Regions from separate parts of the Thalassospira sp. GO-4 genome, predicted to be linked through region 1. Evidence: predicted binding sites of a transcription regulator. Region 1 holds the regulator's gene; each other region holds the start of a gene.
What was found. Region 1 encodes PhoB, which activates phosphate uptake and scavenging genes when phosphate is short. Its sites were predicted from a motif close to TNTCATAAAACTGTCA; they were not measured.
Positions count from the first base shown of each region.

Region 1 (10,727 bases):
GGTCTGGAATGGAGCCCGCAGACGGCCATTCGCGCCGACCAAGTCGCATCCGAAGGCGCATTCGGTGCCATTCCGCTGTTTGTCGGAACACTTCTGATTACCGTGATTGCAATGTGTGTTGCGGTTCCGGTCGGTTTGTTCTCGGCCATTTATATGGGGGAATATGCATCCCCGAAATTCCGTGCGGTTGCCAAACCGGCACTGGAAATTCTGGCTGGTGTGCCGACCGTTGTTTACGGCTTTTTCGCAGCCCTTACGGTTGCGCCGTTCCTGCGCAACAATGGTGCTATCCTTGGTCTTGATGTCAGTTCGGAAAGCGCGCTGGCGGCGGGGCTTGTCATGGGGGTCATGATCATCCCGTTCGTATCGTCACTTTCGGATGATGTGATGTCACAGGTGCCCAAATCGCTGCGTGACGGGTCGTATGGATTGGGCGCAACCAAATCCGAAACCATCCGCCACGTGATTTTCCCGGCGGCTTTGCCCGGGATTGTCGGTGCGGTTCTTCTGGCTGTGTCGCGCGCAATTGGTGAAACGATGATTGTGGTGATGGCCGCAGGTCTTGCTGCCAACATGACGGTCAACCCGCTTCAGGCCGTGACGACTGTGACTGTGCAGATTGTTACTCTTCTGGTCGGCGACCAGGAGTTTGACAGTGCAAAAACCCTCTCAGCCTTTGCGTTGGGGCTGGTTCTTTTCCTTGTCACCTTGGGCTTGAACGTATTTGCCCTTAAGGTAGTTCAGAAGTATCGCGAGAAATATGACTGATATGGCATCCCTTATGGAAGACAGAGCCGCAGCAAAGGTGATTTCGGACAAAATGCACAAGCCCGTAGACTGGGACAGCCCGAAGATCGCACGTAACATCAAAAAGCGTTACGCAGCTGAGCGTCGTTTTAAAATCTATGGACTAAGCGCGATCGGTGTTGCGCTTCTGGCCTTGTTTGTTCTGGGTTTCTCTATTGTCTCCAAAGGCTATAGCGCATTCTTCCAGACCTACATTCAGCTTGAAGTTCACTTTGATCCGGCGGAAATCGATCCGGACAGGACGGGTGATCCGGCCGTTATCGGCAAGGCTAACTTTGACGGCCTGATCAAGCAGTCCCTGCGTGAACGGTTCCCCGAAGTAACCAGCCGCCGCGATCGCCGTGATCTGTATGGCATCGTGTCAGGTGGTGCGTCCTATGATCTGCGTGAACGGGTTATGGAAAACCCGAACCTGATCGGGCAGACCCGCAAGATCTGGCTGATTTCCGGTGATGATTTCGACATGCTCAACAAAGGCTATATCGATGCCGAAGTTGATGAAAGCAGCCGTCGTCTCAATGACCAGGAAATCGGATGGTACAATGCGCTGGTCGAAGACGGTGCGGTCGAAAAGCAGTTCCATGCCCGCTTCTTTACCAGTGGTGACTCCCGCGAGCCGGAACTTGCCGGTATCTGGGGGGCGGCTGTCGGGTCGTTCTATACCCTGCTTGTGACCTTGGCCCTGTCTTTCCCGATCGGGGTTCTTGCGGCGGTCTATCTTGAAGAATTCGCACCGAAGAACCGGTTCACGACCATTGTTGAAGTCAATATCAACAACCTTGCTGCTGTGCCGTCGATTGTGTTCGGTCTGCTTGGTCTTGAGGTCTATCTCAATGTCATGCATCTGCCGCGTTCGGCCCCGGTTGTCGGTGGCTTGACGCTGGCTCTGATGACCTTGCCGACCATCATCATTGCGTCGCGTGCAGCGATCAAGGCGGTTCCGCCGTCAATCCGCCAGGCGGCCCTTGGTCTTGGTGCCTCGCCGGTTCAGACCGTAACCCACCATGTGCTGCCGCTGGCGATGCCGGGCATTCTGACCGGGACGATCATTGGGATGGCACAGGCACTTGGTGAAACGGCACCGCTTTTGATGATTGGCATGGTTGCCTTCATCGTTGATATCCCGGGTGGTGCACTTGATCCGGCAACGGTTCTACCGGTCCAGATCTATCTGTGGGCAGACAGCCCGGAACGTGCCTTTGTCGAGAAAACCTCGGCAGCGATTATGGTGTTGCTGGCCTTCCTGATCCTGATGAATGGACTGGCTGTGTATCTGCGCAAAAAATTTGAACGGAAGTGGTAAAATGGCTGCTGTATCCCAGAGCGCAATGACGGCAGAGCCGTCGGTCGCAAGCCCGAAAATGACGGCACGTGACCTTAATCTTTTCTATAGCGACAATCAGGCGCTGTTCGATGTCAATCTGGATATCGTCGAACGTCAGGTTACCGCTTTGATCGGCCCGTCGGGTTGTGGCAAGTCGACCTTCCTGCGGTGCATGAACCGCATGAACGACACGATTGATGGTGTGACCATCAATGGCAAGGTGACCCTTGATGGCCGCGATATCTATGACAAGCGGATCGACGTTGTTCAGCTGCGCGCACGTATCGGGATGGTGTTCCAGAAACCGAACCCGTTCCCGAAATCGATCTATGACAACGTGGCCTATGGCCCGCGCATTCATGGGCTGGTCAATTCGCGTGACGAACTTGATGAAATTGTCATGACCTCGCTTGAGCGTGCCGGTCTTCTCAAGGAAGTCAAAGATCGCCTGCAATCCCCGGCTACCGGTCTTTCGGGTGGTCAGCAGCAGCGTCTTTGCATCGCACGTGCGGTTGCGGTCAGCCCAGAAGTCATTCTGATGGACGAGCCGTGCTCGGCACTTGATCCGATCGCAACGGCAAAGGTCGAAGAGCTGATTGACGAACTGCGTTCGAACTACACGATCGTGATCGTGACGCACTCCATGCAGCAGGCTGCGCGTGTATCGCAGCGGACCGCATTTTTCCACCTTGGCAAGCTGGTAGAAGTTGGTGAAACCGATCAGATCTTCACCAACCCGAAAGACGACCGCACCAAGGGTTACATTACCGGTCGCTTTGGTTAAGCGATACGAGGAGAACGCATAAATGGCTGACGACAAAACACATATCGTGAGTTCGTTCGACGAGGAACTGACCCGTCTGAACAACATCATCTCGCAGATGGGCGGGCTTGCAGAAAGTCAGCTGATCTCTGCGATCCGCTCTATTGTAAAGCGTGACTCGGAACTGGCTGAAAAAGTCATTCTTTCAGACCATCGTATCGATGTTCTTGAACAGGAAGTGCAGGATTTTGCGGTCCGTCTTCTGGCCCTGCGCCAGCCGATGGCTGATGACCTGCGTCAGGTCGTGACGGCGCTTAAGCTGTCCAATGATCTTGAGCGTATTGGTGATTTGGCCAAGAACATTGCCAAACGTGCCCAGGTCCTGAACCAGATCCCGCCGATCCGTCCGGTCCAGGTGATCCCTAATATGGGCAAGCTGGCCCAGGAAATCATCAAGGATGTTCTCGACGCCTATATCGAAGGTGACGCCGAAAAGGCGGAACGCGTCTGGGCGCGCGATCAGGAAGTCGACGACATGTACAATTCGCTGTTCCGCGAATTGCTGACCTACATGATGGAAGATCCGCGCAACATTACGGCATCGACCCACATGCTGTTCATCGCCAAGAACATCGAACGTATTGGCGATCATGCCACCAATATCGCCGAAACGATCTATTACCGGATCAAGGGCGAAGACCTGCCGGCAATCGACCGGCCAAAAAATGATGCAGCGAACTTTGCTGTTGTCGAACCGAATGAGTGACACTGGAGCATAGGAAGATGGACCCAACGGTTCTTATCGTCGAGGACGAAGCTGCAATCGTAACCATGTTGCGCTACAACCTCGAACGTGAGGGGATGCAGGTTGTCGAAGCCGGTGACGGTGACGAAGCGTTGAAAATTCTTGCTGAAACGCATGTTGATCTTGTCCTTCTGGACTGGATGTTGCCGGTCATGTCGGGGATCGAGGTTTGCCGTCAGATCCGCCGCAAGCCCGAAAGCCGCGATTTGCCGGTCATCATGGTGACTGCGCGTGGCGAAGAAGGGGATCGCATTCGCGGGCTTGATACCGGTGCTGATGACTATGTCACCAAACCGTTCGCGATTGGCGAGTTGCTGGCACGTATTCGCGCACTTCTGCGCCGATCCGGTCCGGCGCAACCACAAGGGCAGTTGGTCTATTCCGATATCGAAATGGATCTTGCCGCCCATCGCGTCAGCCGCAATGGCAAGGCCATCCACCTTGGTCCGACCGAATTTCGTCTTCTGCGCTACTTCCTTGAACATCCGGGGCGTGTTTTCTCCCGCGAGCAGCTTTTGAATGCTGTTTGGGGACCGAACATTTATGTCGAAACCCGTACGGTTGATGTGCATATCCGCCGCCTGCGGAAGGCCCTGAATGATGTCAAAGGTACCCGCGATATCATCCGGACGGTTCGGGCAGCCGGCTATGCGCTGGATTCGGAAACTGCGGCCTGATTGATCCGGCCACAAGGCCGGACTGCGGGCTCGTTGCTAGGCGCGTCTGAAAAAATTCTGACACTCAGATCAAACAAAACCCCCGTTGCCACAGGCCGCGGGGGTTTTGCATTTAGCTAGTCTTTAGCTTTGCCACGTGTGGTGCGGCCTGACCGGGATGTTGCCGGCTTGTCTGATGGCGCAGTCTCTGTCGCCGGTTTGCGGGGCGCTGCTTTTTTGCCCGATGTGGTTTTGCCCGACGTTGTTTTGGTTGCGGCGGGTTTTGTCGCAACCTTGCGCCCGGTTGTTTTCTTTGGCGTGGCACGCGACGCAGGTTTCTTTGCCGTCGGTTTGGTTTTGGCGGTTTGCGCAGCCGTGCCGGATGCCTTTGTTGTCTTCGCGGTCGCCGGGGATGCAGATGCCGCGGATGCAGGTGCCGCAGATGGTGTTGTCGCTGGTGCGACTTCTGATGCCGGTGCTGCTTGTGCCGGTTCCGGGGCCTTTTTGCGCTGGGTCCTTGGTGCCAGTTCGTTCATCAACAGCATGTCAGCGCGCCGGAACTTGGCGATTTCGGCATCAATGTCTTCTTGTGGCACGTCGCAGGCCGACAGCACATGATCCGAAAGCCGAAGGCCGGTTTCCAGTACTTCGGGAATTGCCGCATCGGCCCCGCTGCGCGACAGCGGACCGATATGGGTGATGTCCTGGGCGCGGGCAAAGATCTTGAGATGCGGATAATGCTGACGTAGAAGCGCAACGGTCTTTTCGGTTGCATGCGGGTTACCCATGGCAACAACCGCGATGCGCGCTTCATCGGTGTGGGCGGCGCGGAATGTTTCCGGGCGTGACCCATCGGCAAAGAATACGGGGAGCCCCTCTGCACGGCCGCGCGAAACCTGTTGGGCATCACTGTCGAGAACAATGAACGGAATATCGCGGGTTTTCAAAAGACGCGCCAGAACCCTGCCGACACGTCCGCTGCCGATGACCAGAACATGCTGGTGGATGCCTTCGGTTTCATCCGAGATCGGGCCAAGCTGGTCGTCTTCCTTGGGATGCAGCTTTTCCTCGATCCGGTGGCCAAGATTGATCAGGGTCGGTGTCAATGCCATCGACAAGGCAACCACCGGGATCAGCATCGCGGCAAGATCGCGCGGAATTGCACCATTCTGGGCCGCCAGTGCAAACATGACGAATGCAAATTCACCGCCTGCTGCCAGGCTCATCGCAACACGAAGGGCCGAACCCCGTTCAAACCGAATCGCCAAGGACAAGACAAACAGAACGGCCGTCTTGATGACAAGCAATGCAATCAGCCACAGCAGCACACTGCCAAACTGTTCATAGACAACATTGGCATTGACCGACATCCCGACCGACATAAAGAACAGCGACAGGAAAACGCCACGGAATGGCGCGATATCGGCTTCGATCTGATGGCGGAATTCGGTTTCGGCCAGCATTACACCGGCAATGAACGCGCCAAGTGCCATCGAAAGTCCGGAAACCTCGGTCAGGGTGCTGGCGGCAAGAACAACGAACAGGGTCCCAATCGCAAACAGTTCCGGGTTTTTAAGCGACGCGATATAGCGAAACAGATGCGGCAAAAGATACCGTCCTGCGACCAGAAGCAGGGCGACAGAACCGAAGCCAAGAAGAATACTGATCCACGGGCTGGTTTCGGTACCGGCATTGCCCGCCGCCTGAACCATGATCAGGAACGGACCAACCGCCACGTCCTGGACCAGAAGGATTGCAAGGGCGGCCCGCCCGAAACGGGTATTGAGCTGCCGGTCGTCAGACAACTGTTTAAGGATAATCGCGGTTGATGACAGGGCCAGCGCACCCGCAATTACAAGGGATGCCGCCAATGGCAGATCAAGCAGCGCCAGAACGCCCATGATCGCAGCCATTGAAACCAGGATCTGCAACAGACCGAGTGCCGCAAACCGCCCGCCAATGACGCGCAATCGTTCGCGCGACAGTTCAAGCCCGATCATGAACAGCAGGAAGACGACCCCCAGTTCGGCAACTGTGGAAATGTCTTCACGTTCGGTAATCAGTCCAAACCCGAATGGCCCGATGCAAAATCCGCCGATCAGAAAACCGATAATCGAATTGGCGCGCAAACGATGCGCGATGGGTACTGCAACCACAGCCGCAGCAAGGATCAGGAACAGCTCGAACAGAACGCTGTGATGCATGGTCAGAATTGATCCGGCAAAGCAGATAAATATTTGAAAACAACGAGATGATCAGGATAGCGGAATTGAACGGTATCGTCCTGTGGAAATTTGACGATGCCAACGCAATTAACCCGTACCGGTTTGATCTGTTTCAAGGCTTGTCTTGTTGGTTTGACCTAATGCGCCGGGCGGGGAATTCAATTGTGTGCTGTGAAAATTGTCATGCCCTGATGACTTGCCAATCCTGGTGCCAGATGCCATGTTCCGCGGGCCTGATCAGGTCCATATAATTGACCCCCAATAAGAGCAAACGCGTTTTGGAACAGCTTATCCCCTATCTTCAGATTATCGCCGGTCTTGTCCTGTTGACGGCTGGTGGCGAATTTATCGTGCGTGGTGCCGTTGGATTGGCTCTTTTGCTTGGGGTGTCAAAAGTAATTGTCGGTTTGACGATCGTTGCGGCCGGGACATCTGCGCCGGAATTTGTCGTGTCATTGAACGCATCGCTCAAAGGAACGGCCGATATTGCGATGGGCAATGTGGTCGGTTCCAATATTGCCAATATCCTGCTGATCCTCGGTGCGGTTGCGGTGCTTAAACCGGTTGCGGCAGGACGCATCACGGTTGTTCGCGATGGTGGCACCATGCTGCTGGGCACCGTTTTGTTCATCGCACTTTGCATGTTCGGGGCGATTGACCGGTGGGCCGGGGCCCTGATGCTGTGTGTGTTGGCGGCTATCTGGTACTTCACCTACAAGCATGACAAAAACATGCCCAGCGAAGCCAGCCATCTGCATGAAGAAGAAGTCGATGAAGTCGGCGAGGTGCCCAAAGGCTGGGTCAAGCCGCTTGTGGCGACCCTGATCGGGATTGTCGCACTGATGTTCGGGGCGGAATGGCTTGTTGACGGTGGCGTTGCCGTTGCCCGGCAGTTCGGTGTTTCCGAGGCCGTTATCGGATTGACGCTGGTTGCGTTCGGAACATCATTGCCCGAACTTGCGGCATCTGTGGTTGCAGCATTCCGTGGTCATTCAGATGTTGCACTTGGCAACGTGCTGGGCTCGAACCTTTTGAACCTTCTGGTGATTATTGGCGGGGTGTCGCTTATTGCGCCAATTCCGGTGCCGGAACAGATTTTGAATTCCGATTTGTGGATCATGCTGGCGGTAACCGTCGGGTTGCTTGCTGTTGCCTATGCGTTTCGCAAAATTTCGCGCATTACCGGAAGTGCATTTGTGATTGCCTATTTGGTCTATGTCTTCCAACTTGTAGCAGCCTGAAAACCGGCTTGGTTGAATTGACAGACGCATAAAGGGATCCGCAGAAAATGACTGCACAGGTGCCCAAAACCGTTTTGATTACAGGTGCAGCTAAACGCATCGGTCGGGCCCTGTCGCTTGATCTGGCGCGAAATGGCTATAATGTAGCGCTGCACTGTCATCATTCGCGCAAGGATGCCGAAAACCTGGCCGAGGAAATCCGTGCATTTGGCCGACGCGCCTGTGTGATTTCCGCCGATCTCGCCAGCGAAGAAGACACCCACCGGATCGTGCGCGAAGCACAGGCGGCCTTGGGGCCGATTGCGGTTCTGATCAATAATGCGTCGACATTTGAATATGATGACATTCAGTCGGCCACCCGCGAAAGCTGGGACCTTCATATGGAGGCCAATCTGCGGGCGCCGTTTGTTCTGTCACAGGAATTTGCCAAACGCCTGCCCGACGATGTCAAAGGCCTGATCGTCAACATTATCGATCAGCGGGTCTGGAATCTGAACCCGCATTTCGTGACCTATACATTGTCAAAGGCCGGGTTGTGGACCTTGACCCAGACCCTTGCACTGGCATTGGCGCCAAAAATTCGTGTTAATGCGATCGGGCCGGGGCCGGCTTTGCCTAGTAGCCGACAAACACAGGACATTTTCGATCAGCAGTGCGAGAAAACCCCGCTTAAAGTCGGGACAAACCCGCAAGAGATTTGCGACGCGGTTCGATTTTTCCTTGCCGCGCCTGCCATCACCGGGCAAATGTTAGCCCTTGACGGCGGGCAGCACCTTGATTGGGCGCCCAGTGGCAATAATGACAAGCCAATCGAATGATGTCAGGCATGATGGTCTGACATCGGCCGGACGGGGAGGGCAGCACAAGGCGCCCATACCCAAAAGCAGCACAAGGAAGACCCGACTATGACCGCAGGCCTGAAACAGGATGCCAAAATTACGACATTGCCTTTTGCCGATCTGCCTCATGCAGACCGGGCCGGCAGCCTGCGCCGTGTCTTTGTGCGCGATATGGTCATTCATACCTCGATCGGTGTTTATGACCATGAAAAGGAAGCCCCGCAACGGGTCCGGATCAATCTTGATCTGGCAGTCCTCGAAGGGGACGGGGTTCAGAATGACGATATCACCACGGTCCTGAGCTACGAGGATCTTGTGGTTGGGACCCGACGCATCTGCCAGGATGGTCATGTGAACCTTGTGGAAACCCTTGGGGAAAAACTTGCGGATATGTGCCTTGCTGATCCGCGCGTGCGTAAGGTGATCGTCCGGGTTGAAAAGCTCGACGTTTTTGAAGACGTCTCGGCGGTCGGGGTCGAAATCGAACGGCACAATATCGCGCGTTGATTTACGCCCGATTTCGTTAAAAAATTTACTTTTTCAAACCGGCGGACCAAGGGACTCTGTGATTCCCTTGGGGCGAATCGCAGCAGTCCTTATGCACAAGCATTTGGCGAGATGGAATCAAAGGAAAATATTCGATTTTTACGGCTGTATTACCGAATGATTTCATGTTGACAGTTATTTTTGATATATAAATCAATAACTTAACTGTTTTGCCCAATATTTGGGCACTTCACAGAAAGTTAAGACTCTCAAGGGGTGCAGGAAGAAGCCCCCCTATTACCCACATAGTTATCCACAGTCTTGGTGGACATCTTTTTTCCGCCACGATTCCCTGACGCGGTGTTGCGATGTTAATCTTTTCGGCTATGTTCCAAAGCCCGGCCAGATTGTGACGGCCGTCACAACTTTGGATGTATTTGTCTGATTGCGGAGTGCCTTTATGAAGCCTGATGCCCCCTCCGAAAACCCGAACGGGGAAGATGCCCCGGGACGGGAAATCGGTTTGTCCCTTGAAGGTGACGAGAACCGGGGCGGGGCCGCGCGTGGTGTCGAGGCAATCAAATACGCCCTGAAAACCATGCCGGGTGCACCGGGCGTTTACCGGATGCTCGATGACAAGGACCGGGTTCTTTATGTCGGCAAGGCCAAGAACCTTAAAAAGCGTGTGGTGGCCTATACCCGCATCATGCAATTGCCGATCCGGATTGCCCGTATGGTCGCGCAGACGGTCCGGATGGAAATCATCACCACCCATACCGAGGCCGAAGCCCTTCTTCTTGAATCCAACCTGATCAAGAAGCTCAAGCCGCGTTACAACATTCTTTTGCGGGATGACAAAAGCTTTCCCTATATCCTGATCACCGAAGATCATGATTACCCGCGCATCGTCAAACATCGCGGGGCACGCGCCAAGGATGGCAGCTGTTTTGGGCCTTTTGCGTCTGCCTGGGCGGTGAACAATACGATCAACCATTTGCAGCGCGCATTCCTGTTGCGATCCTGTACCGATGCGGTTTTCTCGAACCGGTCGCGCCCGTGTTTGCTGTATCAAATCAAGCGGTGTGCCGCCCCCTGTGTCGACCGCATATCCAAGCCGGAATATGACGGGCTTGTTGATATCTGCCGTGACTTCCTGACCGGCCGCAGCCAGAAAATCCTCAAGCAGCTTGAAGCTGATATGATGGCGGCGTCCGAGCGCATGGAATTCGAACAGGCCGCGATGTATCGCGACCGCATCCGCGCCTTAAGCCAGATCAGATCGCATCAGGACATCAATCTTGAAGGCGTCGAAGAAGCCGACGTCATCGCCCTTCATCAGGAAGGCGGACAAAGCTGTGTGCAGGTGTTCTTTTTCCGGTCTGGATCAAACTATGGCAACCGGTCCTATTTTCCGCGCCATGAACAGTCTGCGGAAATTCCCGAAATCCTGTCGGCCTTTGTCGGGCAGTTCTATGCCGATAAGCCCGCGCCCAAACAGATTTTCCTGTCTCACGAGATCGAAGGTCAGGAATTGGTCGAAAATGCACTGGGCATCAATAACAACCGCAAGATCGAGTTGCT
Region 1 covers NZ_CP097807.1:3,599,968-3,610,694, forward strand. Annotated here, with positions in the region: gene pstC (phosphate ABC transporter permease subunit PstC) at 1-768, shown strand, start outside; gene pstA (phosphate ABC transporter permease PstA) at 821-2,110, shown strand; gene pstB (phosphate ABC transporter ATP-binding protein PstB) at 2,112-2,915, shown strand; gene phoU (phosphate signaling complex protein PhoU) at 2,938-3,660, shown strand; gene phoB (phosphate regulon transcriptional regulator PhoB) at 3,678-4,376, shown strand; gene M9H61_RS16505 (cation:proton antiporter) at 4,493-6,559, opposite strand; gene M9H61_RS16510 (calcium/sodium antiporter) at 6,859-7,821, shown strand; gene M9H61_RS16515 (SDR family oxidoreductase) at 7,869-8,639, shown strand; gene folB (dihydroneopterin aldolase) at 8,727-9,167, shown strand; gene uvrC (excinuclease ABC subunit UvrC) at 9,607-10,727, shown strand, end outside.

Region 2 (10,727 bases), 2.1 Mb from region 1:
GACACACCGACATTGCCGTAAATCACATCACCGACATGCATGCCCAGCCCGTAATCAAAGGGCGGCTTGCCTTCTTCTTCGCGCTTGGCGTTCAGGGTATCGATATTGATCTGGGCTTCGGCGGCGGCATAAAGGGCCGCAAGACAGGCTGTTTCAAGATTGTTTTCATCATCGCCGATGGGGAAAATCGCCAAGGTCGCATCCCCGATATAGCGCAACACCTGCCCGCCATGTTTAAGCACCGCCCCCGCGGTTGCGGAAAAGAAATCATTCATTTCCCCCAGAAAGGCATCATCGCCAACATGGGTGGCAATCGAGGTCGAATTGCGCATGTCCGAGAACCAGATCACCGCCCGGGTTTTGGTGCTGTCACCCAGTTTGATCTGACCGTTGCGCACCCGCGCACCGGCATCAGACCCCAGATAGGTTTCAAGAATGGTGCTGGTTTCTTCGTGGTTGATCCGCATTTTGCACGACACGGCAAAGCGGCGCTGGATGCCCGACAAAATTGCCAGATCCTCGTCCGAGAAACCGCTGGGTCGACGCGTAAGATAGGTCATGAAGATACGGTTGCTATCAAGCGTGCTGTCGCGGTCTGTGACAAACGGTGTCATCAGTGCGTAATAGTCCGTACCACGATTGCGGCGGAAACTTTCAAGAACCGGGAAATCGATCACCGAACTTGGCCCGATCAGATGGCGGCGCATGAAGCTGACATCGTTATCAAGCATCCATTTCATCGGACTTTCGGCCCAATCCTGATCCTGATCGCCAACCCCCATATGGGTTGAGCGTTCGACCTGACCGCTTTCCTTGTTCCAGATATAGGAAACCCCTTCGTAAAGGGGATGAAGCGTTTTGAAAGCAACCATGACACGGTCAATCGGAATGCCCGATGCGACAAGGCGACTGACCATACCAGCAAGAAGTTCGCTGATGTCGGTATCATCAAGCGCGCATTCCATCAGCCAGTCATTGACCGAACGCACAAAACCGCGCGCAGCCTGGGCCGAATTGGTCCCTGGCAGCGACGTCACGACCGCTGAATCCTGCTGGTTATTGTTCATTGTTCGCTCCGTCCGTTTACACGCTTATTTTTGCATCGCCAGGGTTGCACTTCATCCAAAGGCCAGATTGATCGCCAAACTGTTTGATCCGACCTGCTTGAAACCTGTCGGCCGTCAAAGCCGTGTTTTGCCCGGATGCATCGGTTTTATCGCGGGCACGAACAGCATCCTATCATCTTTTGACGGCTCTGACGTCATCTTTGCCATTGGATCAAGTGCAAACCCTACATAGAACAGCAATGCCAATTCGCAATTATTGATTTGGAAACAATCTATTTCCCGGCACACAAATGACTATTGGTCATTAAAAACGCAAGGGCAAATTGTCAAAAATTCTTAACCCTCTGAAACCGCTTGGATTACCGGCTGCCCGATCGTGATTTACACCCCGGTTTCGGTTCGGGCCGGTGGCAGATAGATACGGGCCAGAAGCCCACCTTTTGGCGCATCTTCCAGATATATCTCCCCGCCATGGGCCCGGATCGCTGTTCGCGCGATTGCCAGACCAAGCCCGATACCGCCAGTGTCACGATTGCGTGATTCTTCAAGCCGGAAGAACGGTTCAAACACCTGTTCGCGTTTTTCGACCGGAATACCCGGCCCGTCATCGGCAATTTCAATCCATAAACCGCCATCATCGGCATCACACACGGTCACTTCGACATGCTTGCCAAATCGCAGGGCATTGGACACCAGATTGCCAAAGGCCCGTTTGACCGATAGCGGTCGACAGGGATAAACCCGTGGTGCCCCATCCCCGACAAATGATATCGCCCGCCCGGTTTCGGCCAGATCTTCGACCGCGGATTCCACAAGTGCAGTCATATCGATCTTGCGGGTGTCCTCGTTTGCCGTTTCCTCGCGCGCAAAGGCCATCGCGGCTTCGACCATTTGCTCCATCTCATCAAGCGTTTCAATGATCCGCGCCCGGTTTTCAGGATCATCGACGAATTCGGCCCGCAATCGAAGCGACGTAATCGGTGTACGCAAATCATGTGAAATCGCCGCAAGCATGCGTGTGCGATCCTCGACAAAGCGTTTGAGACGCGCTGTCATACGATTGAAGGCCTTGGCCGCCCGCCGGATTTCAATCGGCCCGGTTTCAGGCACCGGTTCGGGATAATCGCCGCGCCCCACCCGATCGGCTGCACGCGCCAAAAGCGCCCAGGACCGGGAAATCCGCCGGGTGATAAAGAATGTGATCACGGCAATGACAAGGGCCGACAAGGCAACCCGCAACACATTGTCAAAAACAAACCAGGGCGGAGGCATCACCCCGCCAATCATCGCTTCAAGCCAGACTTGCGGCCGGGCGTTTTCCGGGCGGTTTTGCGGGGGTTCGGTTGTGGTCGGGGCATCATCAATCATGCCGTCTTCCGACGTTGATCCGACCGCGGTGAAAATCGGCACGGCGATCTGCATCACCGGTGCGACATGGCAGTCAAACCGTTCCATATAGCGCAATTCCCAAGGGGCTGCGCGGTCGTCATGGAAATGATAATCGCCATTTTTGCCCGATGGACGTGCCGGGTTCTGATCGTGTTTCTGATCAAGAAAGGCTTCCTTGGCGTTGCGCAATGTTTTGCGTTCGCGCCAGCATTCGTCTTCGGTCAGGATTTCGACCCGGGCGGGCACAGGTGCCTGCGTTCCCGAACCGGTGGCAAGGAATTCATTCAACCGGCTGGTCAGGCTGTCGGGAATATGCCCGTCCGAGGCCACAACCCCGGTTTCGTCAACCAGCCGCAAACGGGTTTGCGGTGACTGGGCAACCCGCAGCACATCACGCCAGTTTTCATGCGGTGTGGTGGTCAGAATGCGTGAAATTGCCGCCACACGCGACAGTGCATTGCCCCGGCGTTCCGATGCCAGCGCATCACGACGTTCATCGGCCAGCATCACGCCCAGCACGATATGGGTCAGAATGATCGCGCCCAGCAACAGACAGACAAGCTGTGCCGTCAGGCTTTGCGGCCAAAGACGTTTAAGCAGGCGGCGCTTGGTCATTTTTCGACCACCTCGCAGGTGAACATATAACCGCCGCCCCACACCGTTTTGATCAGGGTCGGATTTTTTGCATCTGCCTCGATTTTCTTGCGCAGGCGACTGACCTGATTATCGATGCTGCGATCAAACGGTACGGCTTCGCGCCCGCGCGTCAGATCCAGCAACTGATCCCGGTTAAGCACCATGTTGGGATGTTCGACAAAGGCGCACAGCAACCCGTATTCCCCGGCACTCAGCGGCAGCACCACGTCATTGGCATCGCGCAATTCGTGCCGTGTACGATCCAGAACCCAGCGGTCAAACCGTACTTCACCGCCCGGAAGCGGCCCCTTGCGCCCGACAGGAAGACTTTGCGCCCGGCGCATCACCGCCTTGATCCGGGCCAGCAATTCACGCGGATTGAACGGCTTTGCCAGATAATCATCCGCCCCCATTTCAAGCCCGATGATCCGGTCGGTTTCTTCGCCAAGGGCCGTCAACATCACCACCGGCACATCATAATTTTCACGCAGCCAGCGGCACAGGCTAAGCCCGTCTTCGCCCGGCATCATCAGATCAAGAACAATCAGATCAGGCGAAACATCATCAGCCATCATCTTGCGCAACTCGCGCCCGTCCGATGCCAGCGACACCCGGTATTCGTGCTGACGCAAATAACGCCCCAGCAAATCGCGAATATCGCGGTGGTCATCGACAACAAGAATGTGGGGCTGGTCGCTCATATGCGGTCCTGTCATTGCAACGGTGTTCTCAGCTTACCTTAGCGCGTTGGCAATTGGGGCAAAAACGCCAATTTGTATCAAATTGTCGCATTTCCCGGTTTTGGCAAATCTTGCGACCAATTTGATGTTTACCGGGGATCATTTCGCGACAATCATCGGTGATAACGGACCTCAGCAAACGATCCCCCAACGACACGAGGTTTACGATGAAACGTAACAACAAACTCAAACTTGCAGCTGTCCTGATCGCATCTGGTGTGCTCGCAACCCCGATTGCCGCCGCCCAGGCTGGTCAGGGTGGCCATGGTGGCCCCGGTGAATGGTCCATGTTTGGTGGTGATCATCATGGTGGCAAATTTGATGGCGACCGCGGTGATCATCGCAAAGGTGGAAAATTCTACCGCGAAAATCGCGAACGCGCAGTTCCCCTGACCCCGGCCGAGGCGCGCATTCTGATTGATGCCATGCTGCTTAAAACCGGCACGATTGATCTTAAGACCGGTGATGCCCTGATGGCAGAAGAACCGGGCAAGATCGACGTCCTTGTAGTCAATGCACAAGGCGGCGTGGTCGAAGTGGTCAAGTTTGATGCCAAAACCGGGCGCATGGACCGTGATGAACGTCATGATTTGCGCAAATTGTTGCCGCGCCCGGACAAGGCCGAACGTTACAACCGCAAATTCACCGCCGATCAGATGAACCTTCTGGCCAGTGCGATGGTGATCCGGTTTGGCAATGGTGAACTGAAACTGGGCGGCCTGGCTGAAACGCCGCGCGGCACCTATACCGCGACCGTAACCAATCAGGCCGGCGACATCGTTCGTGAAATGGAACTCAGCAGCGTGACCGGCCGCCCGATCAGCTAAGCCGCACGCAGATAACGACCCCACCCCGGTCCGGGGCCTTCATTCCCAACCGATGCTCCGGACTTCCCCAGCGCCCCCAAGGTTTCCCCCTTGGGGGCGTTTCCTTTTTTTACATTGATCTGTAACGGTTTTGCATTTGACCGCCATTGATAACGCCCCCATTGTTGCCCATTAGAAACTGCGCCCCGAAAGAACCACCATGACAACCACGCCCCAAACAAACCAAACACCTGCCCCCGCAGCCAATCCCAAAACCGCCCCGAGAACCGCAACCCTGGAAGACATCCCCGCGCTTACCCAGCTTTGGCAGGATACCGGGCTTTATCGCCCCTATAACCCGCCGGCATGGGATGTGCGATTTGCGATCGAGGCAACGGACGCGACACTTTTCGTCTGGGAAGATAACAGCAATAACATCATCGGTTCGGTGATGGCCGGTCATGATGGTCATCGTGGCTGGGTATATTATCTGGCGGTTGCCCCGTCCGTTCAGAAATCGGGACTTGGCCGCAAATTGATGGATATCGGCGAAGGCTGGTTGCGCGATCAGGGCGTCTGGCGCATGCAATTGATGGTGCGTTCGGAAAACAGCAGGACACAGGATTTCTATCGCCATCTTGGCTATCGCGCGCTTGATGTCACGGTCATGCAAAAGGACATCGACACCCCGCCGATCGAACGCCCGGAACTGTAACCGGGTGGTTTGCCCCTGACCAAACCGTGATCAGAATGTTTCAGGCAATGTGACTGTTGGCGGTGATTGCCCATCATCGCCAGCAGCCTTGTGCCCGTCGAGCCCCGAAATCGTGACATGGGCGATGCGGCATGCCCGCTGAAACAGCCGGTTGATCCGTTCAACCAGTGCAACATTGATGCGATAACACCGGATATCGACATCGCGCGGTCCGATCGCATCGCTGATCCGGTGCAATGTCACTTCCATCTTTGCGCCAAATTCCTGATCACGGGCCAAAACCGCCCTTGCGGTTTCCATATCATCCCCCGAATAGGCGGTCAGCGCCTGTTTCAGACAGTTTTCGGCAATTTCAAACAGTTCCGTGATCTGGGCGCGGCGTTCTTCGGACGGGATCTGGCGCAAATCCATCAGTTCGGAAACCAGTTCGACCATTTCCTCGGCGACAAGATCGCCAACCGCTTCAAGATGGTTACTGACTTCAAGCTCGTTCTGAAGCCGGTCAAGTTCACCGGGCAAAAGTTCGGATCGGCGCATTTTGCTGGCAAACAGGGCAATCGCGTCCTGCAGGCTGTCCACCCCGTCGTCAAGTTCTGCAATTCTTTGCAATTTCTTGCTGGTCGGCTTGCGCATGTTTTCGCGCCCGCGGCGCACCACATCGGTCACGATGTCGCCCATATGGATGACCTCGTTGCGCAACAGCGCAATCGCGGCCGCCGGCGTATTGGTGACTTCTGCCATCAGATATTTCGGGCTGGGATCAAGCGGCGGATCAATCACCGTTTCCGGTGGCACGATCTTTTCGATCAGACGGGCGATCCATGGCACAAAGGCGATCATAAGGATCACATTGGCAATATTGAAAATGCTGTGCGCATTGGCGATTTCGCGCGCGATATCGGTTTGCCCGCCATTGGTCGCAAATGAAATATCCGTCACAAATTCGGACAATTGCGCAATAAACGGCAGCCACAAGAAAACACCGCCGACATTGAACAGAACATGGCCGATGGCGGTACGCAGGGCATCGCGCCCCTTGCCGATTGTCACCAGCAGTGCAGTGACACAGGTGCCGATATTCGCCCCGAAAATAAGGGCAATGCCGCCATCAAGTGTCACAAGCCCCTGCCCGGCAAGAACGATGATAATGCCCGTGGTTGCCGCACTGGATTGAACAAGGGCGGTAAAGAATGCCGCAACAATGATTGCCAGAACCGGGTTTTGCATCTCGGCCATCAGATCGATGAAGGGCGGATAGGTGCGAAGCGGTTCCATCGCATCGCTCATCATGCCCATGCCGAAAAACAGCATCCCGGTGCCAAGGATCGCCTTGCCCGCCATCGCAACGCGTTTGCGGGTTGCCATCATGGTCAGTCCAAATCCGATGGCCATCACCAGCGGTGCAATCGCATCAACCCGAAAGGCAATGATTTGCGCGGTCAGGGTACTGCCGACATTGGCCCCCATGATCACGGCAATCGACTGGGCAAAGGGCATCAGGCCCGCCGACACAAAGCCCACCACCAGAACCGTGGTCACACTTGACGACTGGACAAGACCGGTAACCAGTGCGCCCGAAAGCACCGCCATAAAGCGGTTGCGCGTCATTTTCGACAGGATAAATCGCAACCGCGCCCCGGCAAGGGTCTTGAGCGCGCTTGCCAGATGGTCCATCCCGTACAGAAAAAGTGCCAGACCGCCAACCAGCCCGACCATCATTGCCCCGGTTTCAAGCGGCACAAAATCGTCTGCGGCCTTTGCGACCGGAATGGTCAAAAGAAGCAGGATCGCACTTGCGATAACGGGTTTGAACAATGCTGTCATCAGGGGACCGGTCAAGGTAATCGGTTGAAAACAAACCGACCATACAGCAGATTATTCACACTGTCAGGTGCCAGCACGACCAGTGAAGACATGCCCAACGCGATGTGCACGCACCACCCCGAACAAAGGAAAACCATGCGCAATATCGGTCCGACATCGTCACGTGAACTGCGCGAAATCGGGATTGAAAACCGCGATCAGCTTATCGCGACCGGCATCGTCGAAGTCACGCGCCGCCTGCTGTTTCGCTTTGGCGGTGAAAGGAAAATCAGCCTGAACTACCTTTATGCGCTTGAAGGTGCGATCCATGACCGGGACTGGCGCGATATCACGCCTGCCCGCAAACAGGAACTGCGCACGTTACTCGACACATTGCGTGAAGAACTGTCAAACGCGCAGTCCTGATATCCGCGTTCAAAGCCCGTCCTATTCGGCGGCGACCGACCTGGGATCGGCGTCGATCTGTGCCAGACGGTTTTCAAGCGCGGCAATCTGTTCGGAAGACAGACGCAGGCCAAGTTTGGACCGCCGCCAGATCAGGTCATCAATCTTGCTTACCCATTCATGATCAATCAGATAGCGCAATTCGGCTTCATACAGGTCATGGCCGTAACAGACACCAAGATCATCGATCTTTGTCGCAGTACCGATGATCATGTCGATGCGTGTGCCATATGCGCGCAGCAGGCGCTTTAACAAACCGTGATCCATCCAGTCATATCGTTTGGCATAATGGGCAAATGCATCATCAAAGGATGCATTGGGGAAATCCCCGCCCGGAAGCGGTTCTTTGGCCGTCCAGGGCGCATCGCGGGTGCCAAGCTGGCGGGTAATGATCTGAAGCGCATGTTCGGCAAGCTTGCGATAGGTGGTGATTTTGCCGCCAAAAACATGCAAGGCCGGGGCCGCACCACTATCGGCTTCGAGTTTCAGGGTATAGTCACGCGACACCTTGGATGCATTTTCACTTTCGCCATTGCCGGCATAAAGCGGCCGCACCCCGGAATAGGTCCAGACGACATCGTCGGATGCCACCTGCTTTTTGAAATAGCCACTGGCCAGTTTGCACAGATAATCGATTTCGTTCTGATCAATTTTGACCTTGGCCGGATCGCCGGTGAAATCAACATCGGTGGTGCCAATCAGGGTAAAGTCATCCTGATAGGGAATGGCAAAGACAATGCGCCCGTCGCCATTCTGGAAAATATAGCAATAATCATGATCAAACAGCTTTGGCACCACAATGTGACTACCCTTGACCAAGCGGATATTGGCGCTGGTTTTTGATTGCACCACACCATTGTCCGGATTGATCAGATCGGCACACCACGGGCCCGCCGCATTGACCAGCATCCGCCCGGAAACCTGGCGTTCCTGACCGCTTTGCTGATCACGCAGGGAAACCTGCCAGTGCCCGTCGATCTGTTTGGCGCCGACGCATTCGGTCCGGGTCAGGATTTCAGCCCCGCAATTTTTGGCATCAATGGCATTGAGAACCACCAGACGCGCATCATCAACCCAGCAATCGGAATAGACAAAGCCCTTGGTCATCCCGTCCCGCAGCGGTGCACCGGAAACATGATTGGCAAATGAAATGCCTTCGGAAGCCGGAAGCTTTTTACGGCCGCCAAGATGGTCATACAGGAACAAGCCAAGGCGGATCATCCAGGCCGGACGCAAATCATCGCGATGGGGCAGAACAAAGCGCAACGGCCAGATGATATGCGGCGCATTGCCAAGCAGCACTTCACGTTCGGTCAACGCTTCGCGCACCAGACGAAATTCATAATGTTCGAGATAGCGCAAACCGCCATGGATCAGCTTGGTGCTGGCCGACGATGTTGCACTGGCAAGATCATCCTTTTCACACAGCAAAACCTTAAGCCCGCGCCCCGCCGCATCACGCGCAATACCGGCACCGTTGATGCCGCCACCAATAATGATCAGATCGTAATGTGCAGTCTCAGCCATGCGGGGCCTCTTTCAGCAAAAAGGAATCTCTTTCCCGCTAAAATATTTCATTTTCGAAAATTTTCAAGTTTCGAATTGTGACATTTATTCGACGCAGCCATGTCCGAGAAACATGCCACCGCCACATTGCTCGGGACAGCCAATGCAAAATGATCAAAAGTTCATTTTTGAAACAAATTGAAAAACCCCGCCTGAAATTCAGGCGGGGCGTTCATCAAAGATTGGATACGGGATGCGGGAATTGATCGTTCGATCAGGCCAGCCAGCGTTTCTGCCAGTCAGACAGCATGGAAATCGTCCAAAGCTGGTGGCCCCAGTTGCGCTTGCCGCTCATATGTTCCTGCTGCAATTTTTCGATCTGGCGACGATCAAGGCCGAAATCGTTATAAAGCGCGTCATTGGCCAAAAGATCGCCCATCCATTCGCGCAACGGCCCGCGAAGCCACTGTGCCAGCGGCACACCAAAACCGGTTTTCGGCCGGTCGATCATTTCGCGCGGCACATATTTATACAGGATCTGGCGCAAGGCATGTTTGCCCACCGATCCGTTCATTTTAAGCCGTGCGGGCAAACGCCAGCCAAATTCGATCACGCGATGATCGATAAACGGTACGCGGACCTCAAGCGAATTGGCCATTGATGCACGGTCTACCTTGGTCAGCACATCATCGACCATATACATCATCGTATCCATGACCTGCATGGACGAGACATAATCAAGATTGCGGTTGCGACAGAACTTTTCGCCCGGCACGCGGAATTTCTTGCGGGTGGAACGGCTGCCCAGAAGTTTGTCGGTATCAAACAATGACAACAGCGCATGATAGCGATCAATATCATCACGGATCGCCAGAAGCGGTGCCGCTTTGTGGATTTTATCGCCAATCGCGCTGGTCGAAAGTTTGCCGGGCACCAGCCCGACCAGATTGTCCCACTGTTCGGGCGACAGCATGGTCAGCCCGCGCGACACCAGCGACGCCCCGAACGGAATACCGCCCGCCGCCGCACTAAGCTGTTTGGCCCAAAGATAGCGCGTATAACCGCCAAATGTTTCATCGCCGCCATCGCCCGACAGAGCAACCGTGACTTCCTTGCGCGTCAGGGCCGAAATCAGATAGGTCGGGATCGCCGAACTGTCAAAAAACGGCTCGTCATAGGTTTCCGAAAGTTTCGGCACCAGATCCAGCGCATCCTGGGGCGTGACATAAAGTTCCGTGTGATCGGTCTTGAGATGGCGCGCCACTTCCCCGGCAAAGGCCGCCTCGTTAAAGGCTTCGTCCTCGAACCCGACCGAAAATGTTTTGACCGGCCGATCCGAGACCGACTGCATCAGGGCAACGATGGTCGATGAGTCAATCCCGCCGGACAGAAACGCGCCAAGCGGCACATCGGCCACCATGCGACGCTGAACCGCATCGCGCAGCAAATCTTCAAGTGCATCGATCGCACTTTGATCATCGCCGCTCCAGGCATGCTTTTGTCCGTTCAGAACAGCATCTTCGACCGACCAATAGGCAAATTCGGTTGCCTGATCATGCGATGACACTTCCAGAATGTGACCGGGTTTGAGCATCTTGGC
Region 2 covers NZ_CP097807.1:1,489,925-1,500,651, forward strand. Annotated here, with positions in the region: gene M9H61_RS07095 (adenylate/guanylate cyclase domain-containing protein) at 1-1,067, opposite strand, end outside; gene M9H61_RS07100 (ATP-binding protein) at 1,449-3,071, opposite strand; gene M9H61_RS07105 (response regulator) at 3,068-3,793, opposite strand; gene M9H61_RS07110 (hypothetical protein) at 4,000-4,659, shown strand; gene M9H61_RS07115 (GNAT family acetyltransferase) at 4,859-5,353, shown strand; gene M9H61_RS07120 (Na/Pi cotransporter family protein) at 5,384-7,177, opposite strand; gene M9H61_RS07125 (TfoX/Sxy family DNA transformation protein) at 7,313-7,582, shown strand; gene glpD (glycerol-3-phosphate dehydrogenase) at 7,604-9,148, opposite strand; gene asnB (asparagine synthase (glutamine-hydrolyzing)) at 9,402-10,727, opposite strand, start outside.
Region 2: the regulator PhoB is predicted to act here: its motif matches at 7,228-7,243, upstream of M9H61_RS07120 (Na/Pi cotransporter family protein).

Region 3 (10,727 bases), 2.2 Mb from region 1:
ACCCCGGGCTGATCGTCCACCAGGGCCAGCTTTTTGCCGACCAGACGGTTAAACAGGGTCGACTTCCCGACATTGGGGCGACCGATAATGGCAACTTTAAGCGACATCTGACTTTCAGACTCTCGTTATAAAAGGCGTTATGCGCCGACGGCTTTCACTGCCCTCGGCGCATCGCAAATCCTGCAAGGAAACCTTGCCTAATGTTCGAACTGACTGATCAGCGATATGCGATTAGATCGGCATCCGCAGTCAGGAAGTAAAGGCTGTCACCCGCAACCGAAGGCGGCAATGTGATCGGCCCGGAAAGTTCATCCTTGCCGAGAATGTCACCGCTATAAGGGGAAACAGTCATTACTTCGCCCTGCTCGTTACCTACGATCAACCTGTCACCGACCAGTACCGGACCTGTCCAGACAATCGGCTCTTCCTGGTCTTCGGGATCGACAAAACGTGGCAGAACCGTCACCCATTTAACCTGTCCGGTCTTCCGACGCAAGGCAATCAGATCATTTGTATTGGTTAGCAGGTATACGTAATCGCCGGCCACCCATGGTGACTGGATGCCACCGGCCTCAAGTTCCCAGACGCGATAGCCGGTACGAAGGTCAATCGCAACCGTCAGGCCCGAGTTGCTTGTGGCAATCACAAGGTCATTATCAATCACCGGAAGACCGCGGATATCAGCGATTGCCGAAACGGCATCGGTGCGCCCGGCCCCGGCAAGAGCATCAGACCAGATCACCTGACCGTTTTCCACACGCAGCGCATACATCTCGCCGGTCGAATAGGCCGAAATCACAACGCCCTGATCCACCGCAGGGCTGGCACCACCGATAAAGGCCGCACCTTCGGCCGCACCGCGATGGTTCCAAAGCGTTTCCCCGGTCAAGGCATTGAGCGCGATGGTCTGGTTATCAACAGTGATGGCAAAGACACGACCACCACGGACGGTCGGCGCAGACCGCATCGGGGCGCTGACCTGGGTGCGCCACAGAACCGTGGCACTTGGCGCATCAATGGCAATGATTTCGGCAAAGCCGGTGGTGGCATAGATAATGCCGCCCTCATAGGCCAGACCACCGCCCAGAAGCGTGCTGTCTTCTTCGTCTTCCGGTGCCAGTTCAAGCGACCAGATTCGTTTTCCCGAATTGGCCGCAAAGGCACGGACTTCCGCACTGGCATCAATGGTAAAGATCACGCCACGTGCAATGATTGCCTGATTAAGCAGAAGGTTGTCATCCATCGACCCTTCGCCGATATCAATCGACCAGTCCTGCTTGAGAACATCATTGTCCAGACCGACATGATGCAAGGCATGGCTTGGAATGCCGCCATTCTGAGGCCAGTCGACCATCGGTTCGGGTTCCGGAAGAACAACACGCTGATCAGACAGATCGATATCAGGTTGAACCGTGCTTTGCAGGGCCAGTACCGAAATGCGTTCCCCGGGCAATGGCGGTTCTTCGGTGCCGCCAAGCCAACCCGAACACCCGGCCAAAAGGCCCGTCATCCCCATAACGCACAGAAGTGACTTAATACCGCGTGTGGTCAAAACCGTTTCCCCTGATTCAAGCTGTCATCACGGTGGCCGGGAAACCCGGCCAACCTTGCTGGTCGCAGTTAGGCACCAACGGCCTTGAGAAGTTCACTTGCCCGTGCGCGCATGCCTGACGGTGCTTCGTTATCGTCGGCAATTTCGGTCAGAAGCGGCTTGGCCGCATCGATTTCACCCGCGGCAATATGCAGCAGCGCAATCATTTCGCGCGCCGAGTAATACCAGGTGTTTTCCGGAACCGCGACCGGCTCAAGCCGTGTGATCAGTTCCTGGGCATTGCTTTCATTGGCGCTGTTCATGGCAATCTGAACAACAGCCAGATCACGATAAACCTGGTCAATGTCGGAATTGCCGGCAACCGCTTCAAGTTCGTTCACAGCCGACGGGGTCGCCCCAGCGCGCAAATAAACAGCCGCTTTCTGGAAATGGCCCAATGCAACAAAACCGGCATTGCCTTCTGCGATGATCGCATCAAGCGCCTCAAGGGCCGCATCCTGCTTGTCTTCACCGGCATTTGCCAGTTCAACAGCATTGGCAAGGCGGGTACCATTTTCGATGCTGGTGCTGTGTTCATAGGTTTTCCAGCCTTCACGCCCGGCAACACCCAAAACAATCACAGCAGCAGTGCCGATGACATATTTCCCGTATTTGCGCCACAGCTCTTCTGTGCGTTCGCGCTTCAGGTCTTCTTCGACTTCCTGGAAAATATCAACCACGAAAACGGCTCCAATCCGGTCACAATAAAGCGGGCAACCTGCCCGCTTATCTGAATTAATTCTGGCAAGGATTTAACGCGCCAGCACGCAAGGGGTCAAGTCTGCACAAAGCCAATCCGGGCATTCGGTCGATTATTTTGCCCCATTGCCGTTTTTCAACCCGATCCGGGCGTCTTTGTCAGCCCCATGTTCGGGTAACAAAGACCGAATTTGCGGCAAAAACGCGGCGCGGTTTCGATTTAATCCCCCAAAGCGGTAAGAATTGCCTGCCAGCGCCATTATTCTCACGCATCGGCACGATATCGACGCTCTTGCGCCAATGTGCGCCAATACTTGCCCGCGCGCCAGATCCGGCATATCGCGCAGCAATGCCGGAAAAAGCCCCTGAAAACAAACCCGACACCGCCCATATGACAAAAATGATCCATCCTTTGGGCAATTCGGCACAGTGATTGCTTTGATAAATCCAAGGGAACAGATTTCACACTGTCACCGGTCAAATTTGCCCGGTGGATGGACGGAGACACCATGAAACGTCGTCAAAAGGTTCAAAACCGACAGGATGCCAAGCGCGTCATTCGACAGCGCATACTGGCCGGGTTGTTTGCCACTTTGCTTGGAACCGGGGTATCAGGCTGTAGCACCACCATGTCCGATGTAGTCGGGACCAGCCTGTTTACCGGCGGGGAATGGTATCTTGCCTTTGACGTTGTCAGCATCATCAACACCGACAAAACCCTGATTGACCATATGGTTTCGCTTTCAACCGGTCAGGATTGCTCAACCATCCGCAAAATTGACGGCAAGTCCTATTGCAAAAAGGACCCGGTACCGGAAACGCCGCTTTATTGCTATCGCACCCTGGCCGCCGTCAGTTGCTATCGCACGCCCGATCCCTATAACACAGGGGCACAAACCGTTGACTGGCCGCCGACCCGTTCGCGCAGCCTCTAGGGCATAATTCACTGAATTATCTGGGATAATCAAACCGGTCACAAATAGTGTGAACCGGTTTTTGTCCATTGCAACTTGAGACGCAGGGCAATCCACGCTACCGTGTCATATGGCTGTCATTTTCCGTTCCCGGATTGTAACAGCCGGACGACCACATTGCCGGAGAATCACATGGGAACACTGTTCGATTTGGCAAAATACCGCAAAGCCAAAAGCTTTGTGCATTTTGACCGGTCCGAACTGATGCGGCTCATGAATACCTATTCCCGTCAGGTTGCGAGCGGCGCCTGGCGCGATTATGCGATCGACCATCTGGACGGGATGGCAATGTTTTCGATCTTTCGTTCCACACACGAAACACCGCTTTTCACCGTGATCAAACTGGGCAGCGAACACAAGAATGCCGGCCAGTATCTCGCGCTTCACAGTGGCGAGCGGATCAAACAAAGTTCCGATATCAGCAACGTGCTAGAGGCCATCGAAAAGCGTGCGCGCAAGGTCGTTCCGCTGTTTAAAAACAATTCCTGACACCCTTCTTCATAACAGCGGACAAAGATAAGAACGTGCGTCCTTCTGCCTTGAAGCTGGTCAGACGGCTGATGATTGCGGCCCTGATCGGCATAAGCTTTGCGGCCATCCCCCACCCCGGACAGGCGCGCCAAATGAGCCGCGACTACCAGACCGGCTACTATGCCTATCGGTCCGGTGATTTTGAACAGGCCCATGACTACTGGCGATCGGCCGCGCAAAAGGATGATCCCTATGCGCAATATGCGCTGGGATTGCTGTATTATCGCGGGAATCTTGGCCAACCCGACTATCAGAACGCGGCAAAGTGGTTCAAAAAGGCCGCACGCGCCAATCACGGGGGTGCGATCTATTATATCGGGCTTCTCTATTTTAACGGCCACGGCCTGCATTATGACCAGTTTCGTGCCACCGAATATTTCAAACGTGCGCTGAAAACCGATCCGGGAAACGGCGATGCGGCCTATTTGATCGGCACACAATATTTCCATGGACGCGGCGCACGGCAAAACTTCATCGAAGCCGCCCACTATTTTGAAATCGGCGCCAAGGCCAACAATCACGCCGCCCAGTTCATGTATGGTGCATTGCTTGAACGTGGCTGGGGTGTGCCGCAAAATCTTGCCGATGCCTATTACTGGCTGCGCCGTTCCGCAAACGGGCCAATGACCTTTCCCGAAGGCGCAAACGAGACCGAACCACTTGATCCCCAGTCGGCCATAGACGCACTGGAACCAAGATTAAGCATCGACGAAATTCAGGAGGTCGAAAAACGCCTTGCCGGTGAAGTGCCCTGGTAAGTGATCTGCTTGTGCTTGCCGGCACGACTGACGACACATAAGAAACGGGCACCTGCAAAACAGGTGCCCGTGTGATCCTATTTCGGAAGCTTGTAGGCAATCACATAATCGCCCGGCTTGGTGCCAATCGAACCGTGACCACCGGCAACGATCAGCACATATTGCGTGCCATCATCGGTTTCATAGGTCATCGGTGTTGACTGACCGCCCGCCGGAAGACGGGCTTCCCAAAGCTGATTGCCATTGGTGGCGTCATAGGCACGGAAATAGTTGTCAACCGCGGCCCCAAGGAAGGCAACACCACCCTTGGTCAGGATCGGACCACCAATCCCCGGCACACCGACTTCGAACGGCAAGGGTAGCGGGGTCATGTCTTCGACCGTGCCGTTTTTATGCTTATAGGCGATCTCGCCCGTGCGCAGATCAGCACCGGCCACATAGCCCCACGGCGGTGCCTGACACGGGATACCAAGCGGCGACAGGAACGGCCCCATTTCCACGGCATAAGGGGCACCTTCATTTCGGTTAATGCCCATTTCACTGGCCTTTTCGCTGCCGCGCGGCGGAACGGCATCACGCGGGATCAGGCGCGATGTAAAGGCAAGATAGGTCGGCATGCCGAACATGATCTGGCGTTCGGGATCAACGGCGACACTGCCCCAGTTGAATGTTCCGAAATTGCCGGGATAGACAAGCGTCCCTTCCAGCGACGGCGGCGTATAGCGACCCTCATATTTCAAACCATGGAACGCAATACGACATGCCAGCTGATCAAACAGGGTAATGCCCCACATATCCTTGCCCGTCAGCGGTTCGGGCATGAATGTCAGCCCCGATACCGGTTGGGTCGGTGCTGTGTGATCTTCGGGAATGGCCCCACCCGGTGCCGGCACCTCGGTGACCGGAATGATCGGATCGCCGGTACGACGATCAAGAACATAGATATCGCCCTGTTTGGTCGGACCGACCAGTGCGGGAACGGTTTCCCCGTCTGGTGTCGTGATATCAAGCAAGGCTGGCTGTGATGGCACATCCATGTCCCAAAGATCATGATGCACCGTCTGGCGCACCCACTGCACCTGCCCCGTTTCAAGGCTGAGCGCCACAATCGACGATGAATAGGTTTCCACATTTTCATCGCGGTTCATGCCCAACTGATCGGGAACCTTGTTCCCCAGCGGCACATAGATCATGCCGAGTTTCTCGTCCGCACTTGAAACAGACCAGCTGTTGGGTGAATTGGCGGTATAGGTCTGATCATCCGGGATCGGTTCGGTTTGTTCCGGATTTCCGGAATCCCAGTTCCAGACCAACGCGCCGGTATTGATGTCATATGCGCGAATGACGCCCGATTGCGATTTGGTCGAATAGTTGTCATTCACGGCCCCGCCAATGATGATTTTGCCATCAGCAGCAACCGGCGGCGACGTCGAATAATAATACCCCGCCGGGTTATAGGGCATATTGGTTTCCAGATGCACCGTCCCTTCGTCGCCAAATGACGGGCATACCTCGCCCGTCCGGGCATCAAGCGCAATCAGACGCGCATCCGATGTCGGCAGAAACACCCGTTCGGTACAGGGACCGGTTTCGGTCGTGGCCGGATCCTTGTAATAGGTCACCCCGCGACAGGTCTGATGCTGGCGGTCGGGATTTTCCGGAACACCCGGATCAAATGTCCATTTTTCCTGTCCGGTTTTGGCGTCAATCGCAATCGCCCAGCTATGCGGGGTGCAAAGATAAAGCGTCTCGCCCACCTTAAGCGGGGTCACCTGATAGGTTGTTTCAGGCACATCACTTTCGCGTTTTAAATCGCCGGTCTGATAAACCCATGCCTGTTCGAGTGATGCAACATTTTCGGTCGTGATCTGATCAAGCGGCGAATAACGCTGCCCATACGGGGTACGGCCATATTGATGCCAGTCACCATCGGGGACCGTCCCGCCAAATTGCGGATTTTCCGCCACTACATCCGACGGAAGATTGCCTTCGATTTCGTTGGGATTGTTCAGCATGGAATAGACCGCAACGATCACGGCGATCACGATGCTGCCTTCAAGGACAAAGGAACGCTTCGCATTTGTTTCCGGCGATCCATTGTCCTTTGGCGCAGCAACAAGTGTTTTGCGAAACACCGGCGTTATCAGCCAAAGACCAATCACCACAATCAGCCCGCCACGCGGGGCCAGTTGCCACCAGTCAAACCCGGTTTCCCAAACAGCCCAGGCCAGACTTGCCAATAAAAACGCACCATAAAACGGCAACAAAACCGGTTTACGGGCAAAGGACAAATACGCAGCCAACAGGAATGCCAACCCGGCAAGCGCGTAATACCAACTCCCTCCGACTGCAATCAGCCAGGCACCACCAACAGAAAGTGCCAGACCGATCAGAGCCAGAAGGCCTGATGTCAGAAGATTAATCATGAGATAGCCCTCGGCTGAATGAGTTCGCCAACTGCCACAACAGACAGTGGCCGGACTGCGGGGTTAAAAAGGGGTTTAGGGATAAACGCCTGCGAACCTTACAAGTTCCTTCGCATGACAAAATGCCCGCCATCAGCCGAGAAACGGCGGGTTTGCTTCATAACGCTGCGGTCAGAATTTTAGTGATGGGTCTCGATGATGGTGCCGGTCTTGACGACTTCTGTGATGGTCACGCCCAGATTTTCGTCAACCACGACAAGTTCGCCGCGCGCAACAAGCCGGTTATTGACATAGATATCAACCGGCTCCCCGACCCTGCGATCAAGTTCAAGCACCGCACCGCGGGTCAAACGCATCAATTGCGCAACCTGGATCTGGCTTTTGCCAATCACGGTCGAAACGCGCACCGGCACGTCATAGGCCGCACCGATTTCAGATGCACCATGTCGTGTGGAAAACGGATCTTTGTCGTCATCAGCCATGATTTTCGGGCCATCCAGTCAGGTCGGAAGAATCGGGAACCTTGTATTCTAGAGGTTAGCTTTGAAAAAAGTGTTAGCAAGCCCAATCTCCTAAAAAACAGGTAATTGCAGAAATGTATCGACACAATTTCACTGTAGTTTTTTGTATTATAATCCCCTACACAGATGCCCATTGCCGATCCGCACAGGTCGAAACCACGTGATTCAACAGATGTCAGGAACCAACATGACATATGACCGCCAATGGGTGGCAGACGCCATCAGCATGATCGAAGCTGATTTCAATCGTTCTGCCGATACACATCTGATCCGTCTTGATTTGCCAAAACTTGATGGCATCGGGCTGTATCTGAAAGATGAATCGACCCACCCGTCGGGCAGTCTGAAACACCGTCTGGCGCGGTCGCTGTTTCTGTATGGATTGTGCAATGGCTGGATCACCCGGGACACCCCGATTATCGAGGCATCAAGCGGGTCAACAGCCGTATCAGAGGCCTATTTTGCCCGTCTGCTTGGCTTGCGCTTCATTGCCGTGATGCCGAAATCGACCTCGCAGCAAAAGATCGATCAGATCGCCTTTTATGGCGGCGAAAGTCATCTGGTTGATCACAGTGGCCAGATTTACGAAGAGTCCCAGCGTCTGGCCCGTGAACTTGACGGTCACTACATGGATCAGTTCACCTTTGCCGAGCGGGCAACCGACTGGCGCGGCAACAACAACATCGCCGAAAGCATATTTGACCAACTCAAACGCGAACCCCATCCGGTGCCGCGCTGGGTTGTGGTCGGGGCCGGCACGGGCGGCACATCATCGACCATTGGCCGTTATATCCGGTATGGGCGCACACTGGGCCAAGGGTGCGAGCTCTGCGTCGCCGATCCTGAAAACTCGGTCTTTTATGATGCATATGAAACGGGTGACTGCTCGGTCACCGGAACGACAGGGTCAAGGGTCGAAGGCATTGGCCGCCCGCGCGTCGAACCCAGCTTCAACCCGACCGTGGTTGACCGGATGTATCGCATTCCAGATGCTGCAAGCTTTGCCGCACTTCATTATCTCGAACGGCATCTTGGCCGACGCTGCGGCGGGTCGACAGGCACCAACCTGATTGCAACCCTGTCACTGATCACTGAAATGAAAAAGGCCGGGCAAACCGGATCGGTTGTGACCTTGCTGTGCGATGGCGGGGATCGTTATCGCGACACCTACTACAACCCGGACTGGATCAAGGCGCAGAATATCAATCTCGTCCCATGGATATCGGCCCTTGAACAGTTTGATACGACCGGACTTTTTGAAATGCCACTCGATCACAAGATCGGTTATAGCAAAACCGGATAAGCACACGCTTACAAGCGACATCACATTTCCAAGGCCGGGTTGATTACAAACCCGGCCTTTTGCTTTTGCCCGAACCGGTTCGCCGGTTTCTCACAGTTTCATTGTCTCTCCGTCGGAATGCATCGCACTGAATCAAACGAGGCATGTCATGACAACAGAGAGAATTGGCGGCATAGAGCTTTATATCGAGAATGTGGACCTCGAAAATTCCGGGCGGACACAAAAGGTTTACGGGACGAATTGCGCGGATGATTTCTGGGCTTTGCTGTCAAATGAACGCTCTGCATTTGCCTATGTCGACTATCTTTGGGTGCCACCGGACCTCAAACGCAACACATCCCAAAGCAACCGGGCCCTGTATGCATGGCGCGGAGATACACGAAGCCCCGACGAGATTTTTGGTCATGGCTTTTCACGCCGCGGCACATCCCCGGCAACGCCTGCCATTGTCTATCGCAAAGGCGATCAGGACCTTGCGCATTACACGGCCGTGTGCCTTTCGGGGACGCATGAAATCGGTGCCCTTTTCCCGCCCAAGGTTCCCGGTCAGGCGGAACCGGCTGCCGAAACATGGGTTTATTGTGTACGATTGCAGGGATACTGGTGCCCGACTTATTCGATCCAGCAGAACGTCTTTAACAATGCCGCCAGGTTCGGGGCAACCGAACGCCAGATGGCGCGACAGAACCTTTATGCCCGTGAACTTGCGGTTCTTAATGTCCCCTATAAGGACGTCGTCGCCGCCATACGGGTTCGCCGTGACTGGGCTGGTGCGGGATATGATGCAGGCGGCACTTTTACCTATCTCGAACTCAGAAAGAACCAATGGGCAACAACCGAAAACAAGGCCTTTGCCGACCGCATCGGGAACTGGTTGACGAACAACCACCTGATCAACACCCAAAGGGCGCTGCCTACCCCGTAACTAAAAACATGACTGGTCCGGGCAATGCTGTCCGGACCCGCCAGAAAGAATGTAACACCGGATCAGGATGCGACCAGCGCACCGGATGCAAGGGTGTCTTCAAATCCTTCGACCGATTGCTCATAACCGCTATCGGTCTTGTTTGTACCGACCAGCTTTCCCGATAGGTCTTTGAGACTGGATAAAAGTGTCTGATCACGTGCCTGCTGTTCTTCGGCCTTCTTGCGCAGTTCTGTCTGATTGACAGCAGCCTGCCGTGCGATCCAGGCCGCATCATCCTTGGCAAGTTTTTTAGCCGTCGCCTCGCCGATGATGATCGCGCCGGAAATTTCGCTTTGCGCGACGGACACTTCTTTGCCACCTGTTTCGACCGCGGTGCAGCTTTGTGCGACACGACTGGCAATGGCGCAAAGCTGATCGGTCTGGGTTTCGGTTCGAAAAGATGCAAGATCGGCCTTATACGCCGTCGCATAATCATTGGCCAGATCGCCAAGTGTGCTGCTCATCTCAAGGTCTCCTTTGATAGTGTGGATACACCAGAAGACGGGCAGCCCGGTCACCATGTGAGGAGCCGGATAAAAAAAGACGGGCGGTAAAAACCGCCCGTCAGGCAACACAGGGAAAGCTTCTCAGGGAGGAGAGACAACACTTAGCCGCTGACAGTAATCTTGCGCGGCTCGGGTTTCTGTTCCGCTACTTTGGGGAGAGTAAGGACCAGAACACCGTTCTTGAATGATGCGGTAATGTTATCAACATCAATCGTATCATTCAGGCGGAACGACCGTTTGAAGCTGCCATAGCTGCGTTCGATGACGCGGGCACCTTCGTTTGATTCACGGGTGGATTTCTTTTCACCTGTGATGGTCAGAACACCTTCAAGGACCGACACATCAACGTCATCCTGTTCCACACCGGGAAGTTCGGCGGACAGTTCGATATGATCATCGGTTTCGTGAACATCGATACGCGGGTTCAAAAGGGTTTTTGCGGCTTCCTTGT
Region 3 covers NZ_CP097807.1:1,434,393-1,445,119, forward strand. Annotated here, with positions in the region: gene der (ribosome biogenesis GTPase Der) at 1-107, opposite strand, end outside; gene M9H61_RS06820 (PQQ-like beta-propeller repeat protein) at 218-1,552, opposite strand; gene M9H61_RS06825 (tetratricopeptide repeat protein) at 1,621-2,271, opposite strand; gene M9H61_RS06830 (hypothetical protein) at 2,800-3,225, shown strand; gene M9H61_RS06835 (DUF2794 domain-containing protein) at 3,397-3,753, shown strand; gene M9H61_RS06840 (tetratricopeptide repeat protein) at 3,789-4,553, shown strand; gene M9H61_RS06845 (glucose/quinate/shikimate family membrane-bound PQQ-dependent dehydrogenase) at 4,631-6,979, opposite strand; gene fliN (flagellar motor switch protein FliN) at 7,159-7,461, opposite strand; gene M9H61_RS06855 (PLP-dependent cysteine synthase family protein) at 7,688-8,803, shown strand; gene M9H61_RS06860 (efflux RND transporter permease subunit) at 8,952-9,728, shown strand; gene M9H61_RS06865 (hypothetical protein) at 9,791-10,234, opposite strand; gene M9H61_RS06870 (Hsp20/alpha crystallin family protein) at 10,378-10,727, opposite strand, start outside.
Region 3: the regulator PhoB is predicted to act here: its motif matches at 3,329-3,344, upstream of M9H61_RS06835 (DUF2794 domain-containing protein).